Regions from separate parts of the Photobacterium toruni genome, predicted to be linked through region 2. Evidence: predicted binding sites of a transcription regulator. Region 2 holds the regulator's gene; each other region holds the start of a gene.

Region 1 (4,110 bases), 990 kb from region 2:
TAAATCACAGTATTCTTTCTTCACTTCACCTAATACACGTACACCTAAACCCGGTCCTGGGAATGGGTGGCGGTATAGCATGTTATAAGGCAAGCCAAGCTCTAAACCGATTTTACGTACTTCATCTTTAAATAATTCACGTAATGGTTCAACCAAGCCCATTTCCATATCATCTGGCAAGCCGCCAACGTTATGGTGTGATTTAATCACATGTGCTTTACCCGTCTTAGATGCCGCAGATTCGATAACATCAGGGTAGATTGTACCTTGTGCTAACCACTTAGCATTTTTCAGTTTCTTTGATTCTTCATCAAAGATATCAACAAATACGTGACCAATGATCTTACGTTTTGCTTCTGGTTCATCAACGCCAGCCAATGCAGTTAAGAAACGATCTTCTGCTTTAACGTGAATAATGTTTAGGCCAAATTTATCACCAAACATGTCCATCACTTGTTGACCTTCGTTAAGACGAAGTAACCCATTATCAACAAATACGCATGTTAGCTTATCGCCAATTGCACGATGAATAAGCATCGCAACTACAGATGAATCAACACCACCAGAAAGACCAAGGATAACTTCATCGTCACCTACTTGCTCTTTGATACGTTCAATCGCATCTTCAATAATATTGGCTGATGTCCATAGTTTTTCACAGCCACACACGTTCATTACAAAGTTTTCAATTAACTTCATGCCTTGACGAGTATGGGTTACTTCAGGGTGGAATTGCACCCCATAGAAGCGCTTGTCTTCATTTGCCATCGCAGCAAATGGACAGGTATCTGTTTCAGCAATCTTGACAAAATCTGCTGGAATTTCGACAACTTTGTCACCGTGGCTCATCCACACATCAAGCAGTGGTGTGCCATCAGCTGCAACAGCGTCTTGAATATCTTTTAAGAAAGCAGTCTGCTCAACAATTTTAACTTGCGCATAACCAAACTCACGCTCATCAGAACCTGCAACTTTACCACCCAGTTGTTCTGCCATGGTCTGCATGCCGTAACAGACACCAAACACAGGAACACCCGCATCAAAAACATACTGTGGTGCGCGAGGAGAACCCGCTTCAGTAACACTTTCAGGACCACCAGAAAGAATAATACCGTTTGGATTGAAATCACGGATATCAGCTTCATCAACATCCCAGCTCCAAAGCTCACAGTAAACGCCAATTTCACGGATACGACGGGCAATTAACTGAGTGTATTGCGAACCAAAATCCAAAATAAGAATACGTTGGTCATGAATATTTGTGGTAGTGGTCATTATAGAGCTATCTCAAAAATTGAATGTATTGGGGGCTATATCTAGCCCCGATTTTATCTAACTTATTCACTTAGGCAATCGTTTTCGTCAAAAGACTACTGACTGCCTAACAATTAACCCATACGGTAGTTAGGTGCTTCTTTTGTAATCGTCACATCATGAACATGTGATTCTTTCATACCAGCACCTGAAATACGTACAAATTCAGCTTTAGTGCGTAAATCTTCAATCGTTGCAGAGCCTGTTAGACCCATGCTTGAGCGTAAACCACCCATTTGCTGATGCACGATTTCTTTCATCAAACCTTTGTATGCCACACGGCCTTCGATGCCTTCAGGAACTAGCTTGTCAGCAGCATTATCTGATTGGAAATAACGATCAGAAGAACCTTTAGACATTGCGCCTAGTGAGCCCATACCACGGTATGATTTATATGAACGACCTTGGTATAATTCAACTTCACCCGGTGCTTCTTCAGTACCAGCAAACATTGAACCAACCATTACGCATGATGCACCGGCAGCGATTGCTTTACATAAATCGCCAGAGTAACGAATACCGCCATCAGCAATAACTGGAATACCGTATTGATCAGCCACTGACGCAGCTTCTGAAATCGCAGTAATTTGTGGAACACCTACACCAGTAACAATACGAGTAGTACAGATTGAACCTGGGCCGATGCCCACTTTAACGGCACTTACACCCGCTTCAATCAGTGCACGAGCACCTTCAGCCGTTGCAACGTTACCGCCGACAATAGGAAGGTTAGGGAAAGCTGCACGTGTTTCACGAATACGTTGTAAAACACCTTCAGAGTGACCGTGAGATGAATCGATAAGTAATACGTCAACACCAGCTTCAACCAAGGCAGCAACACGTTCTTCATTGCCCGCACCAGCACCAACAGCAGCACCAACACGTAGACTACCGCGTTCATCTTTACAAGCATTTGGTTTACGTTCTGCTTTTTGGAAGTCTTTCGCTGTAATCATGCCTTTTAGACGGAAGTTATCATCAACTAACAGTACTTTTTCAACACGGTACTGTTGCATAATAGCTTCAACTTCTTCACGAGATGCACCTTCTTTAGCAGAGGCTAGCTTCTCTTTAGATGTCATGACTTCTTCAACTTTAATTGAAAGGTCGGTAACAAAACGAACATCACGACCAGTAATAATACCAATCAATTCATTGTTATCTGTAACCACAGGGTAACCTGCGAAACCATTTTCTTCCGTTAAACGCTTAACATCAGCAATGGTGTTATTTGGTTTAACTGTAACAGGTTCTGCAACAACGCCAGCTTCGAACTTTTTCACCATGCGAACTTCAGCCGCTTGTTGTTCGATTGACATATTCTTGTGGATAAAACCAATACCACCCTCTTGAGCGAGAGCAATAGCTAGGCGACCTTCAGTCACTGTGTCCATAGATGCTGATAGCATAGGAATGTTAAGAGCAATCTCTTTCGTGAGACGGGTGCGCAGATCGGCAGTGTTAGGTAGGACTGTAGAATGAGCAGGAACTAATAATACATCATCAAACGTCAACGCTTCTTTTTTAATTCGTAACATGCAATATCTCACACCAATTTAAAGGTTTACAAAGAAGATTAAAATATTGCGAACGGATTATACGTATGAAGCAATCGTTTGGCTAGTTTTATTTTTTATTTTTTTATTGACAAAAAACATTTGCTGTGTAGTATATTTCGGTTAACTATCCGGTGATGCGGTCGACGAAATACGGCCAAGATCTGTCCATTGATCTGCCTAGGCGTTTTTCGTTCTATTTGATAGTTTTCTGACCGCCTGCCGCCACTTATTCGCTAGCAGGTACTTCACTTCGTGACTCTATTCGCTTCTCAAAGCCAATCCAACGATCGTATCTACACCGTCTCCAGTCTCAATGCACAAGTCCGTCTAATCCTTGAAAATGAAATGGGAATAGTATGGCTCGTCGGTGAATTATCGAATTTTTCAATGCCGGTTTCTGGTCATTGGTATTTCACCCTCAAAGATTCTCGTGCCCAAGTAAAATGCGCAATGTTCAAAGGCAATAATCGCCATGTCAGCTTTAAACCGAGCAATGGTAATCAAGTATTAGTTAAAGCACGGTTATCTATTTATGAGCCTCGTGGTGACTACCAACTGATCATTGAAAGCATGCAACCTGAAGGTGATGGTCGTTTACAGCAACAATTTGAACAACTCAAAATGACCCTTGCTGCTGAAGGATTATTTGCTCAATCATTAAAAAAACCATTACCACAACAGCCGCAACGTGTCGGCATTATTACCTCTAAAACAGGCGCTGCACTGCACGATATTCTGCACGTATTACAACGTCGAGATCCAAGTTTAGCCGTGGTTATTTATCCCACGATGGTACAAGGTGATGGCGCAGCAATATCGATTGCTCAAGCCATTGGACGCGCTAATGCACGACAAGAATGTGATGTTTTAATTGTGGGCCGAGGTGGCGGTTCATTAGAAGATTTATGGGCATTTAACGAAGAAATTGTTGCGCGAACAATTGCAGCAAGTCAGATTCCGATTGTCAGTGCTGTTGGCCATGAAGTTGATGTCACTATTGCGGATTTTGTCGCAGATATGCGCGCACCAACACCATCTGCTGCTGCTGAGTTAATCAGCCGAGATAATTCAGCACAAACAGAGAATATCGCCCACAAAAAAAGACAATTACAACATGCAGTGCAGCGCTATTTATCCAAGCAAAACCAGTCTATTAACCTTTTAAGTCATCGCTTAGAGCGCCAACATCCCCAATTACGCTTAAATCAACAACAACAGCATTTAGATGATATCAGCC
Region 2 (4,110 bases):
TGGTTCGGTGTGCCCAGCAAGAGGAGTTGGTGAGGCGTTAGTGGTACCTTGGGTAAATAAAGAAATAATGACTGAGCACCTTGCTCAGATATCACGAACCACAGAAAAAGGTCGTTATGCTATTGTAGTGATGGATGGTGCAGGCTGGCATACTGACGATATTGCTAATCCGTTTAATAATCTCAGCATCATCAAACTTCCACCATATTCCCCAGAACTTAACCCAATAGAACAAGTTTGGAGTTGGTTACGACAACACTATCTCGCTAATCAAAATTTTTCTGATTATAACGACATTCTCGATAAGGTCTGCCTTGCATGGAATCAGTTTAATGAATCGGCTTCACGCATCACTAGAATGTGTTCAAGAGATTGGATCAACCTGACCAGTTAATTTTCCAGATTGGTATTACTATTCAATTGTAGCTAAATACTAAGCTTGATAGGAATAGCTAAATCGGTTTGTAAATGTATATGCGGAATAAATTAAAGAGGCACAGGGCCTCTTTATTCTTAAGCGTCACTTAGCCAGTTGACGAATATATTTATTATAGTTTAGCTAGCAGTTCATTGCGTCTGCTTTCTGGTATTACTGACCAATGTTGGCCATGTATAGCGCCTTCCAATGCCCATAGTAATTCCAAACTTAAAGATGCCTCTTGTATTTTTTGTAATGCTTTATAAGCGTCGAGTGCACCAATATTATGGAGTTGTTCAATCGTTTTAATACCTACTTTTTTAAGCATCCTTTCATTTGAAAGGCGTAGGTTTGGTAAATCTTTTATTCTATCAGGAGTGCAACATTCTTTTGCTTTTTTGTCAGCTTGTGCTGCCTTAAGAGAATAGTTTGCTTGTTCTTTGATTTTTTCAGGTTGTTCCCACCATTCATCAAGAATAGCATAATGTTTTGTTATGACGGGAAAACCGCGCTTTTCATATATATAGGGTTTCAAACCCGCTTGTTTAAATTCCTCTTCATTTTTTGCATTTGCTCTGAGATGGAGTTTATTATTAACGACTAGTGCGAACATTGTCTCACCAGCGAAAATACCAAAACCGCCAAACATGGATCGCGATTTAATATCCCCTAAATGATCTAATAGCTGTAATGAATTTTTTAATATTGGTTTGTCCATACTTCTACTCGGTGAATAAATGAGTGTCACCTAACATTAAAGTAGCTGTAAATTAACTTTGTATTATTAAAGTTATTTACGAGATAAAATTTCTACTTTAAATCATCCATGTATTACTTTATAAATAATATTATCAATAGTGAAGTATTATTTATATCTTGTAAGTCTTTTGCTTACTATTATATGTATTTACGGGGTTCATTATATTCGATATTTTAACAAGATGACTTTGAATATTAATAGTGACTGGTGAATCTGTGATATTGTTCATGTTTTTACGGCGATGACAATTTTGAAAGCGCTGAGAGTTGAATTGAGGTGTTAGAAAAAAAGCCAATATAAATATTGGCTTGATAAGTAGGTTGTCGTATTAGCGTAAATCTTTTACCGACTTGCGCTCTACAATTGCAGGCGCCATTTCAAAAATTTGACGTTCATGATCTTTGTTCTTCATTCGCTCCATTAAGATTTTAATGGCTGTTTTACCTAAACGACGTTTCGGCTGATGAATAGTCGTTAGTGGTGGCGCGAAGTAAGGGGCAAGATCAATATTGTCGTAACCAATAATAGAAATATCACCAGGAACGCGTAATCCTGCTTGTTCAAAGGTACTAATTAGTGCCATTGCCATGATGTCATTGAAGCAGAAAATAGCCGTTGGACGCTCTGCCATAGCAATATATTTTTCAGCTGCTTTCACCGCAGAGTCACACTCAAAGTCACCTTCAAGGATCCAGTCTTCATTAACGGTTAAGTTAGCTTCTGCCATGGCTTTATTAAAGCCCTTTAAGCGTTCACGACAAGTAGATTTATCTGTATGGCCAGACAAACACCCAATACGGCTATGACCATGCTCGATAAAGTATTTAGTCGCAATGTAGCCACCTTGTTCAGCATTATCCTGAATTTTATCGGTATGCGGGCTTTCTGGACCCCAGTCCATTATCACCATTGGCAGGTCTTTTTGACGCTCAAGCAGATCCAATAATTTCTGATCAAGATCGGAACACATTACTAATAAGCCATCAACACGCTTTTCCGCAAGCATGCGTAAGTAATCATATTGCTTAGAAAGGTTACCTTCCGTATTACATAAAATTAGCGTGTAGCCTTCACGGTAACAATACTCTTCAACACCATGCACAACTTCAGCAAAGAAAGGGTTAGTTGATTTAGTTACCAACATACCAATGGTGCGAGTGGTATTACATTTTAGACTGCGAGCAACAGCACTTGGTGCATAATTGAGATCTTCAACGGCTGCCAGTACTTTCTTCTGTGTTGCTTCTGCGACAAAGCGTGTTTTATTGATCACGTGTGAAACTGTTGTCGTTGAAACACCAGCCATACGTGCAACATCTTTAATGGTTGCCATATTTATTCTTCTAATAATGGGTGCTAGAGATGTTTCTAGCTAATCGTGAGGTACCAAATTGAGTAATTACTGAGATGAATATAATTCAATGTTTTTAGGTAAAGTTTCTCGTTAATTATTCAATTTGGCACCGATAATGTGTCTATTGCATACTTAAATAGTATTAACACCAAAAGCCGCATTTATTCGCGGCTTTTATAATTATTACATGTTTTTCAAGTGTAATCGCTTGCGTTCACATTTTACTGAGTGTTACGCGTAGTGCAACGTTTCAATTGTCTGGGAGTAAATTATTTGACAACTATCAACAAAAAATCGTAATTTTCAGCAAATTTAATGGAATTTACAACCGACATTTAAAAATATGCTGCACTTTAATACTATGATAGTAGGTAAGGATAGTTATGAACAGAAACGTCTCAATTATACACTTGATTAACTATTTAAGGCTGTCTTTGGTTAGTATCTTATGGTTGAAATGCCAGAACAGAAGCGGTAATTACACTCAGTGGGTACCATTAAGCGCAATGATTAAATTTATTTTGGTTGTTATTAATGACGGGAAGTGTCGGTTTAGGGTGTTATAGCAGACTCTAGCGACGGTAATATTTGAGAAGTTGATCCCGATCATCGTAATTTAGAGCGAAACTTGAACTCAAGTAAATACCTGTGATAATTAGTTTATTACATTGCTTATTTATTCGGAACAATATGATGACGGAAGAACATAAAAAGGGTATTTGGTTTGCTTATATTGCCAGCTTTCTAACCCCGTTTACTTTATTATTGTCAGGAATTATCGCCATTATTTATGCTGGTTATAAACTTGATAAAGGCGCTGATGAAGTTGCCTATAGCCATTACTACACTATTATTCGTAGCTTCTTTTTGTTTTTAACCTTCTTTGTAGTGTTAGGCGTTTCTGCAGCAACAACCACAGGAATGATTGCTGGTGCTGAATATTGGGTACATAGTGATCTTCTAGCGAAGATATTGAGCATATTACCTTTTGTTGGCGGTGCGATTGCTATTGTTGCAATAGTGGTATGGTTTGCCAAGATCGTAAATGGAATGAAATTGCTTAGTCAAAATAAAGCGATTAAATTATCGTAATAAAAAGAGTTGCGCATTATCATGTGCAACTCTTTTTTTATGCTTTAAATAGGCTATTAACTTATTTGCTGTATTGTTTTTGTAGTAAATATTGACGCCACATGAAGATGATAATGTTGTTGTATCGCTAGAGGTAAGCAATTATCTGTAACAACACAAGGATCTAGACCACAATCTTGAACACCGTCAGGGCATTCTGGGGTAACGACTGCTGGTGGAGTGCAATCAATAGCCCAATCACAAGGGTCGCCACAATCTTGAACACCGTCAGGACATTCTGGGGTAACGACTGCTGGTGGAGTGCAATCAATAGCCCAATCACAAGGGTCGCCACAATCTTGAACACCATCAGGACATTCAGGTAGCTCAATACAAGTGCCATCTTTCTCACAATTGATAGTATCAATCAGTGTTTGACGATCTACCCATTCCACTGATTCACCTGAATTATCATTAATTACTCGGTCAATAGTTTTAGCTAGATAC
Region 3 (4,110 bases), 970 kb from region 2:
GAGTCGGAATGATCCATTGCTGTACTGAATCTGGCCACACTTCTGTTCCAAGCCTAGTACGAGCGAGAATAGTTTCTCCAGGCAAATGAAATAACTGATATTCAGGTGTGAGTCGATTTTGGCTATCAATAATAACCCGTGTTGGCTGGCGTAATGCGGATTGAGGATACACTTGTTGTACTGATACATCTAACTCATTCCACCGCACATTCAACGAAGGGTCATCAGCAATCACTGTCGCACTGGTTGACAAAATAGCACCAGCTTGCGCACGAAAATGTTGTACATCAGAGCGCGCTTTAGGACCTGTGATCCACTTACTGACACCATTTGCTAATGCGGTTCGACCGTCTAAGCTCGCAGCGAGTTTAAGCTCAACATACGGCATCTGATGGGACATTTGCTTAATAAAACCAGGGTTAAGTGCTTGTGCTTGCGCGGCTAAAACACCGATATCAACTTGAATACCAGCCGCTTGCAATAAAGCGATACCACGACCAGCAACGGCAGGATTGGGATCGACCATGGCACATACAACGCGAGCAACATTGGCATTAATTAATGCTTCAGCACAAGGAGGGGTTCGACCATAATGAGAGCATGGCTCTAAAGTGACATACACCGTCGCCCCTTGAGCACGTTGCTGAGCCTGCCGTAATGCAAACACTTCAGCATGGGGTTGTCCTGCTTGATAATGATACCCTTCACCAACAATGTCGCCATTATTTACAATCACGCATCCTACCTGAGGATTCGGTGCTGTGGTATAACGGCCGCGCTTAGCCAGAGCTATCGCTCGCGACATCATTTGTTGATCAGTATGTGTCATTATTGTTGGTCTTAACGATTATTTATTTTAACGTTCCAGTTTAGCGATTTCTTCACCAAACTCACGAATATCTTCAAAACTACGATAAACAGAAGCAAAGCGGATATAAGCCACTTTATCTAATTCTTTTAATGCTTCCATTACTAAATTACCTATCATCTCTGATGGTACTTCACGTTCACCTGTTGCTCGCAGACAAGATTTAATGCTGTTAATTGCGCGTTCAATATCATCAGTACTCACTGGACGTTTTTCTAACGCACGCTGAATACCACCGCGTAATTTTTCTTCATTAAACGGATCACGGTTACCATTAGTTTTCACTACGCGAGGCATTACAAGCTCTGCCGTTTCAAACGTAGTATAGCGTTCATTACACGCTAAACATTGGCGTCGTCGGCGCACTTGGTGGCCATCTGCAACCAATCGTGAATCGATTACTTTGGTGTCATTTGCACCGCAAAAAGGACAATGCATTTAGCCTCCTACATTCAATCGTCTCAGTGTAACCCATTTCATCACTTTAATGAGACAATCCCCTTCCTTTTTTATAATAAATAGCCTTAAAAGTAACAATTATCATTAATAATGGCGCATTTTATAGTATTCATAAAACAAAAAAGGCTCACCTATGAAACAGGTAAGCCTTTTTTTGATATGCAATAAGTATTTAATACTGCATCATGCGTGAATTATGCGTAAACAGGAAGACGCTTACAAATTTCAAGCACTTTCTCTTTTGTCGCTTCAATAACGGCAGTGTCATTGATGTTATCTAGTACATCACACATCCAACCGGCAAGTTGACGTGCATCATCAGCATCAAAACCACGACGAGTTATTGAAGGCGTACCAACACGAATACCTGAAGTTACAAATGGGCTACGTGGATCATTAGGCACGCTGTTTTTGTTAACCGTAATATTGGCTGCGCCCAGTGCTGCGTCTGCTTCTTTACCTGTGATTCCTTTATCAATTAAATCGACAAGGAATAAATGGTTTTCAGTGCTACCAGAAACAATGTTATAACCGCGTTTAATAAATTCAGCCACCATCGCTTTAGCATTAACAACCACATTAGCTTGATAAACTTTAAACTCTGGCTCCATCGCTTCTTTAAATGCTACCGCTTTAGCGGCGATAACATGCATTAACGGACCACCTTGACCACCAGGGAAAACAGCAGAGTTAAGCTTTTTGTATAGATCTTCGCCTTCATTTGACAGAATCAAACCACCACGAGGACCGGCTAATGTTTTATGCGTTGTTGTGGTAACGACATGCGCATGAGGCACAGGGTTTGGATAAACACCCGCCGCAATTAAGCCCGCAACGTGCGCCATATCAACAAACAAGTAAGCGCCAATTTTATCTGCGATTTCACGCATTCTTGCCCAGTCAACAACTTGAGAATAAGCGGAGAAACCACCAATGATCATTTTTGGCTTATGCTCTAACGCCAGTGCTTCCATTTCTTGGTAATCAATTTGACCATTTTCATCAATACCATAAGGAATGATATTGTATAACTTACCAGAGAAGTTTACCGGTGAACCATGAGTTAAGTGACCGCCGTGTGCCAAGCTCATGCCTAATACTGTGTCGCCAGCATTCAATAGTGCCATGTAAACAGCATTATTTGCTTGAGAACCTGAGTGTGGCTGAACATTCGCGTATTCTGCACCAAATAACTGACAAGCACGATCAATCGCAAGTTGCTCAGCCTTGTCGACAAATTCACAACCGCCGTAGTAACGCTTACCAGGATAACCTTCAGCATATTTATTTGTTAGCTGAGAACCTTGTGCTTCCATTACACGTGGGCTGGTGTAATTTTCAGAAGCAATCAACTCGATGTGTTCTTCCTGACGGGCAGTTTCTTCCTGAATAGCTGCAAATAGTTCCGCATCATAATCAGCAATATTCATATCACGCTTTAGCATCTGTATCTCCTGACTCAGCTAAGTTTTATACTATTTTTAGTAATAAACGAAAAATCACCAACACTAGACGCCATGCGGACGCAAACGTTTTCGTTTTCGTTTTTATCTGTAAACTATACTACATAAATTGATCTAAATCAGAAAGTCCTAAATGTGGTTTTCTTTGTTGTTACAATAATCTGCCGCTAATACCCGATCCATCAAACTCAAGTTATAAATATAAAAAAGGGGCTGCATATACGCACCCCCGATTATTATCTTAATCATGACGAACCATCACAAATTAAATAGCATCTTCATCTTCTTCACCGGTACGAATACGTACCACACGCTCTATATCAAACATGAAGATTTTACCATCGCCAATCTTACCCGTTTGCGCGGTTTCAACAATTGTTTCAATACATTGCTCAGCAACTTCATCAGTCACCACAATTTCAATTTTCACTTTAGGTAAAAAATCGACCATGTATTCTGCACCACGGTAAAGCTCCGTATGGCCTTTTTGACGACCAAATCCTTTTACTTCTGACACCGTCATTCCGGTGATACCCACTTCCGCTAATGCTTCACGAACATCATCAAGTTTAAACGGCTTAATAATGGCTTCAATTTTTTTCATTATCATCATCCTTTGCTGAGCAGAAGATCGGGATCATAATTACAATCACCGACTTGATTAAATTAAGGCTATTATCACAGATTTAATGCAGTAACTTAATCACATTTAATATTCTTTAATGTAATTAGACTCCATTCGTCGCAAAAGTAGCAACACTGAATACAATAATACTAAGCCATTGATCACCATAATAACAATATCATGATATTTAACTGGAAAAAGATCTGGTATGAAAGGAATTAAACTTACTTGTAGAAATAATGTTACGGCTGGAATATAGAAATAAAGCGGTATAAATCCCCATTTTTTCCCTCGAAATAAGCCTATACAAGCAAGTATTCCAGAGCTTAATACTAATATAGTGACACTCACTGGCACTGTTGTCAGAATATCAAATTTAAAGATATGAATTATCATCTCAACATGCTGAATAAGACCAATAATAACTAATACTGCCAATAGTTTGGTCGCACCGATAAGACAGTAACTCTTGGGAAAATCCAATCCCATTATTTCATCCTTGTAACGACGCCAACGTCGTTCTATTTATTAATTATGTCAATTATCCCAATGTTTTTTCAAAGTGAATGTGATCAATATCAACTTCATATTTAATTTTGTAACTCTCAAATTACAGCATAAAAAAAGCTGCCAACACTGGCAGCCTTCATTAATTTAGATAACTCAATATTTAACCGAGATTAACTCGTGCGTTA
Region 4 (4,110 bases), on a different replicon from region 2:
ATGAGTAAGCGATGATATAAAAGCTTACTCATTCATATTATCTAGCTAAACTAAAATTTGGCCTGCCATCATTTTACTTAATCACCACATTCTGATAGATAAATTTTCCACTGTCTAATGGCTGTTTATATTCTTGTTTAGCATTGAAGTTAAGAGTTGCTAAATCAACTCGACGGATCGTGCTGTTGTACATCGTCTTGTAATATAACTCACCGTTATTCTGATCAATAACTGACGTCCATTGCGTCGCACTAGGCAAATTAGGAATAGCGCTTTTTTGATTAAACTCACTTCCAATGGGTATATCAAAGTTATTTAGAATATGAAAGGCTTGTGATACTGCTTGTTGAGCCGTTTTTAATACAGGCGCACTATTAACATAAAATGCAGCACGAACAAAACGTGACGGTGGCGAAATATCCCCCGGTAAACCAACAAAGTTAGAACCAACCCCAAAAGATTGTGCACTAACACCATTAATTTGTTGAGGCTGACTGCTACCCGGATGCAAATTAATATAATTATTCAGGTTAGTGACCTGCCAGTTATAATCTGGTGAGTTAGTTAACACTTTAGCCGTGTTCTTATAGATGTGAATTTTACCGTGATCCATTATTTCAATCACGATACTGTTACCTTGCTTATCCGATACTCGCCAATGTGCCGTTGGAGAAGGCTGACCTTTAGCATCAAAATATACCGTAACTATCTTAATGTTGTTCAAAGCCGCTTCTACTTCGGCAACAGTGGCGTATTGACTTAACATCCACCGTACAAAATCCATATCAGTAATATTATTCGCGGTATCTTTAGGATCATAAGTCGCGAGTGAGCCATAACCTCGAAAATAGAATAATCCTGCCGTTAAGCCTTTCTCATTAACACCTTCTGCAATGAATTTATCATCACTAACAGATATGCCAGCAAAGCCATATTTACTCACCCATGTTAGCCCTGATTTTTGATCAGGCATGGTAGATGTATATGAATAATCACGAGGCGCAATAATTAACTTACTATTAAGATCACTGTGCCCCCACTCGATAGTACGAGCTTGAATATGATCATTCCCCGTCGTTGCTAATGTAATACCAGTACAGGCATTCGCCGTTTGGCTAAATCCAATCGCAACTATTAACGCTAATAATGTTTTTTTCATTAATTACAACTTCATGACAACATAAAATGAGTAAATAGTTTACGCGTGAGCCGTTACAAAAAAAACATCTGGATTATTATTTTGAGTATAAAAAACCCGCGTTGAGTGCGCGGGTTAATGGTCGTTAAATAGCGAGTAAAATTAGATTAAATCGCCCAACCTCCGGCGTAAAACACCACTAATGCTATCGCAATAATAACGGTGCCAATATTTAAACGCTTAAAATCACCCGAAACGATTCGTCCAATAACTAAACTGACGAAACCAAGCATGATACCAGTCACAATATTGCCCGTTAAAACAATAAAGACCGCACATAATAAGCCCGATAACGCATCAACAGAGTCGTTCATGTCGAGCTTACTAACGTTACTGAGCATCAATAAACCCACATACATTAATGCAGGAGCAGTTGCGTAAGCAGGAACTAAATAACTTAATGGTGCTAAAAATAACATTAACACAAACAACAACCCAACCGTTGTTGCTGTTAAACCTGTTTTACCACCAGCAGCAGTACCCGCCGCAGATTCAATATAAACAGCAGCAGGTGAACCACCCACTAAACCAGCGAAAATACTACTCACTGAATCGGCGGTTAGTGCTTTACCACCACTAATAATATTACCGCGTTCAGTCAATAAATTAGCCTGACCCGCAACCGCACGAATAGTACCTGTCGCATCAAAAATAGCAGTCATCACCAAGGCTAATACGGTAGGTAAAATCACGGGATTAAGCGCTCCCATAATATCAAGAGAGCCTAATAAGGAGCCTTCACCACCTAATGTAGGCAATGCAAACAAGCCATGGTATTTCACATTAGGATCAAAGATAAGCCCAAAGACTGAAATAGCAATAATGACTAACAAAATGCCACCAGGTACACGACGTTTTTCAAGCCCTAAAATTGCCGCCAAGCCAACCAATGACATAATCACAGGCAATGACATAAAATGACCAAATGCCACCGGCAAACCCGCTTGTGGATTCTTGATAACCAGACCAACGCCATTTGCTGCAATCAGTAATAAGAACAATCCAATACCGATACCCGTACCATGTGCGATCCCTGTTGGCATATTTCTCATGATCCAACCACGAATACCCGTCACTGTGATAAGAGTAAATAAGACTCCCATTAAAAATACAGCACCAAGCGCAACAGGAATACTAACCCCTTGCCCAAGCACTAAACTAAAAGCAGTAAAGGCCGTAAGTGATATTGCACAGCCAATAGCCATCGGCAATCGAGCCCATAGCCCCATCAGTAATGAACCAAATGCAGCCACTAAGCAAGTTGCAATAAATACCGCACTTTGATTAAAACCAGCGGCACCTAACATGCTTGGTACAACAATGACTGAATATACCATTGCTAAAAAAGTCGTTAACCCAGCAATAATTTCTTGTTTAACACTACTGCCACGCTCAGATATTTGAAAATAACGATCTAAGCCGCGAGTTGATGAACCTTGGGTATTAGGTGTACTGTCAGCAGACATGATGTCTTCCTATAATTTTCTGATTTTAATCCGTTAGGATTGGCCATGAAATAATGCACAAAGCCAATAACGCAAACGTTTACCTTTTAAAAAAAAGAAAAGGTTGAAGCATTTGATCTTCAACCTTTATGTCATCTTTCCTCAAATATGATACCTAGAAATCGACCAATCCCGCTACCATAAACTGCTTTTTTTACTCAAAAAAATAATTTTTTCACTACTATCATAAAAAAAACTCATCATCACAATGAAAAAATATTCCCATAAAAACTGTGACAAGGGTAACAAAAGCCTATTTGTTGAATTTTAAATAGCAAAAAATACTCCTTATCTGCATTATAAGTAATGATTATATGATTTTTTTCTTTACGACTAGACGTATACTCATCATCACAAACTAAAAGAAAATGTTAGCTAATTATTTAATCAATACTTCAATTAGCTTTATCCATAAATTTTGACGCTTTATATAAAGAGCATTAGGTGATTGCAATGAAACATACACTTTGGCCAGCATTTGTTGATATTGTAAAACGCGATGTAGTACCTGCACTTGGCTGTACAGAGCCCGTATCCGTTGCACTAGCCGCAGCCATCGCTGTTAATAAGCTTCATATAAAACATCAAGATATTACGGCTATTAACGTACTCGTTTCTGCTAATTTAATGAAAAATGGCATGGGAGTCACCGTACCTGGAACAGGAATGGTTGGACTAGAAATAGCAGCCGCAGCAGGTGCAGTCGCAGGTGATAGCCAAGCCCAATTAGAAGTACTTAAAAATTTAACCACTGCGGATGTAACCATAGCAAAAGCGATGCTAGATAAAAAATTAGTCTCCGTAAGTGTGGCTAACGTTAGTAATATCCTTTATTCCAAAGTAACAGTATTAACAAAACATCATACCGCAAGTGTGACGATTGCAGATGGTCATACCCATATACTTGCCATTGAGGAAGACGGCATAACGACTTATATTGCCGATCCTAAAAATACCACTCACACAGCCTCAAAAAGTGAAAATAGTAATCCCTTTATTGATGCATGCGCACAAGATATTTTCGACTTCGCCACGCAAGCCCCTTTAGCTGATATTCGCTTTATTGAGCAAGCTTATCAGCTAAATAACGCCCTTTCTATTGAAGGTTTACAAGGTAACTATGGCTTACAAGTTGGAGCGACTTTCCAACGTAATATTGAGCGAGGTTTACTTTCTGCGGGTTTATTAACCGATGTATTACTGCGTACGGCCGCGGCTTCAGATGCGCGTATGGGCGGCGCGATGAAACCAGCAATGAGTAATTCAGGTTCAGGCAATCAAGGTATAGCTGCTACCATGCCAGTGGTCGTTGTTGCTGATTTTATTAAAGCCGACGAAGAACAGCTTATTCGTGGATTAATGTTGTCACACCTAATGGCTATTTATATTAAAAGTCATCAAAATAAA

Evidence for each region. The regulator PurR, encoded in region 2, represses purine synthesis genes. The targets are predictions, from matches to a motif close to TNANGNAAACGTTTNCNTNA.
Region 1: the regulator PurR is predicted to act here: its motif matches at 2,919-2,938, upstream of guaB (IMP dehydrogenase).
Region 3: the regulator PurR is predicted to act here: its motif matches at 2,849-2,868, upstream of glyA (serine hydroxymethyltransferase).
Region 4: the regulator PurR is predicted to act here: its motif matches at 2,732-2,751, upstream of OC457_RS17320 (NCS2 family permease).

What each region holds. Positions count from the first base shown of each region.
Region 1 is NZ_AP024854.1:2,282,547-2,286,656, forward strand. It holds gene guaA (glutamine-hydrolyzing GMP synthase) at 1-1,275, opposite strand, end outside; gene guaB (IMP dehydrogenase) at 1,389-2,852, opposite strand; gene xseA (exodeoxyribonuclease VII large subunit) at 3,126-4,110, shown strand, end outside.
Region 2 is NZ_AP024854.1:1,297,523-1,301,632, forward strand. It holds one part of gene OC457_RS06175 (IS630 family transposase) at 1-394, shown strand, start outside; gene OC457_RS06180 (TfoX/Sxy family DNA transformation protein) at 549-1,136, opposite strand; gene purR (HTH-type transcriptional repressor PurR) at 1,507-2,511, opposite strand; gene OC457_RS06190 (hypothetical protein) at 3,226-3,624, shown strand; gene OC457_RS06195 (trypsin-like serine protease) at 3,681-4,110, opposite strand, start outside.
Region 3 is NZ_AP024854.1:2,266,102-2,270,211, forward strand. It holds gene ribD (bifunctional diaminohydroxyphosphoribosylaminopyrimidine deaminase/5-amino-6-(5-phosphoribosylamino)uracil reductase RibD) at 1-832, opposite strand, end outside; gene nrdR (transcriptional regulator NrdR) at 857-1,306, opposite strand; gene glyA (serine hydroxymethyltransferase) at 1,522-2,772, opposite strand; gene glnB (nitrogen regulatory protein P-II) at 3,056-3,394, opposite strand; gene OC457_RS10780 (hypothetical protein) at 3,500-3,904, opposite strand; gene purL (phosphoribosylformylglycinamidine synthase) at 4,086-4,110, opposite strand, start outside.
Region 4 is NZ_AP024855.1:703,102-707,211, forward strand. It holds gene OC457_RS17315 (linear amide C-N hydrolase) at 74-1,159, opposite strand; gene OC457_RS17320 (NCS2 family permease) at 1,306-2,664, opposite strand; gene OC457_RS17325 (L-cysteine desulfidase family protein) at 3,157-4,110, shown strand, end outside.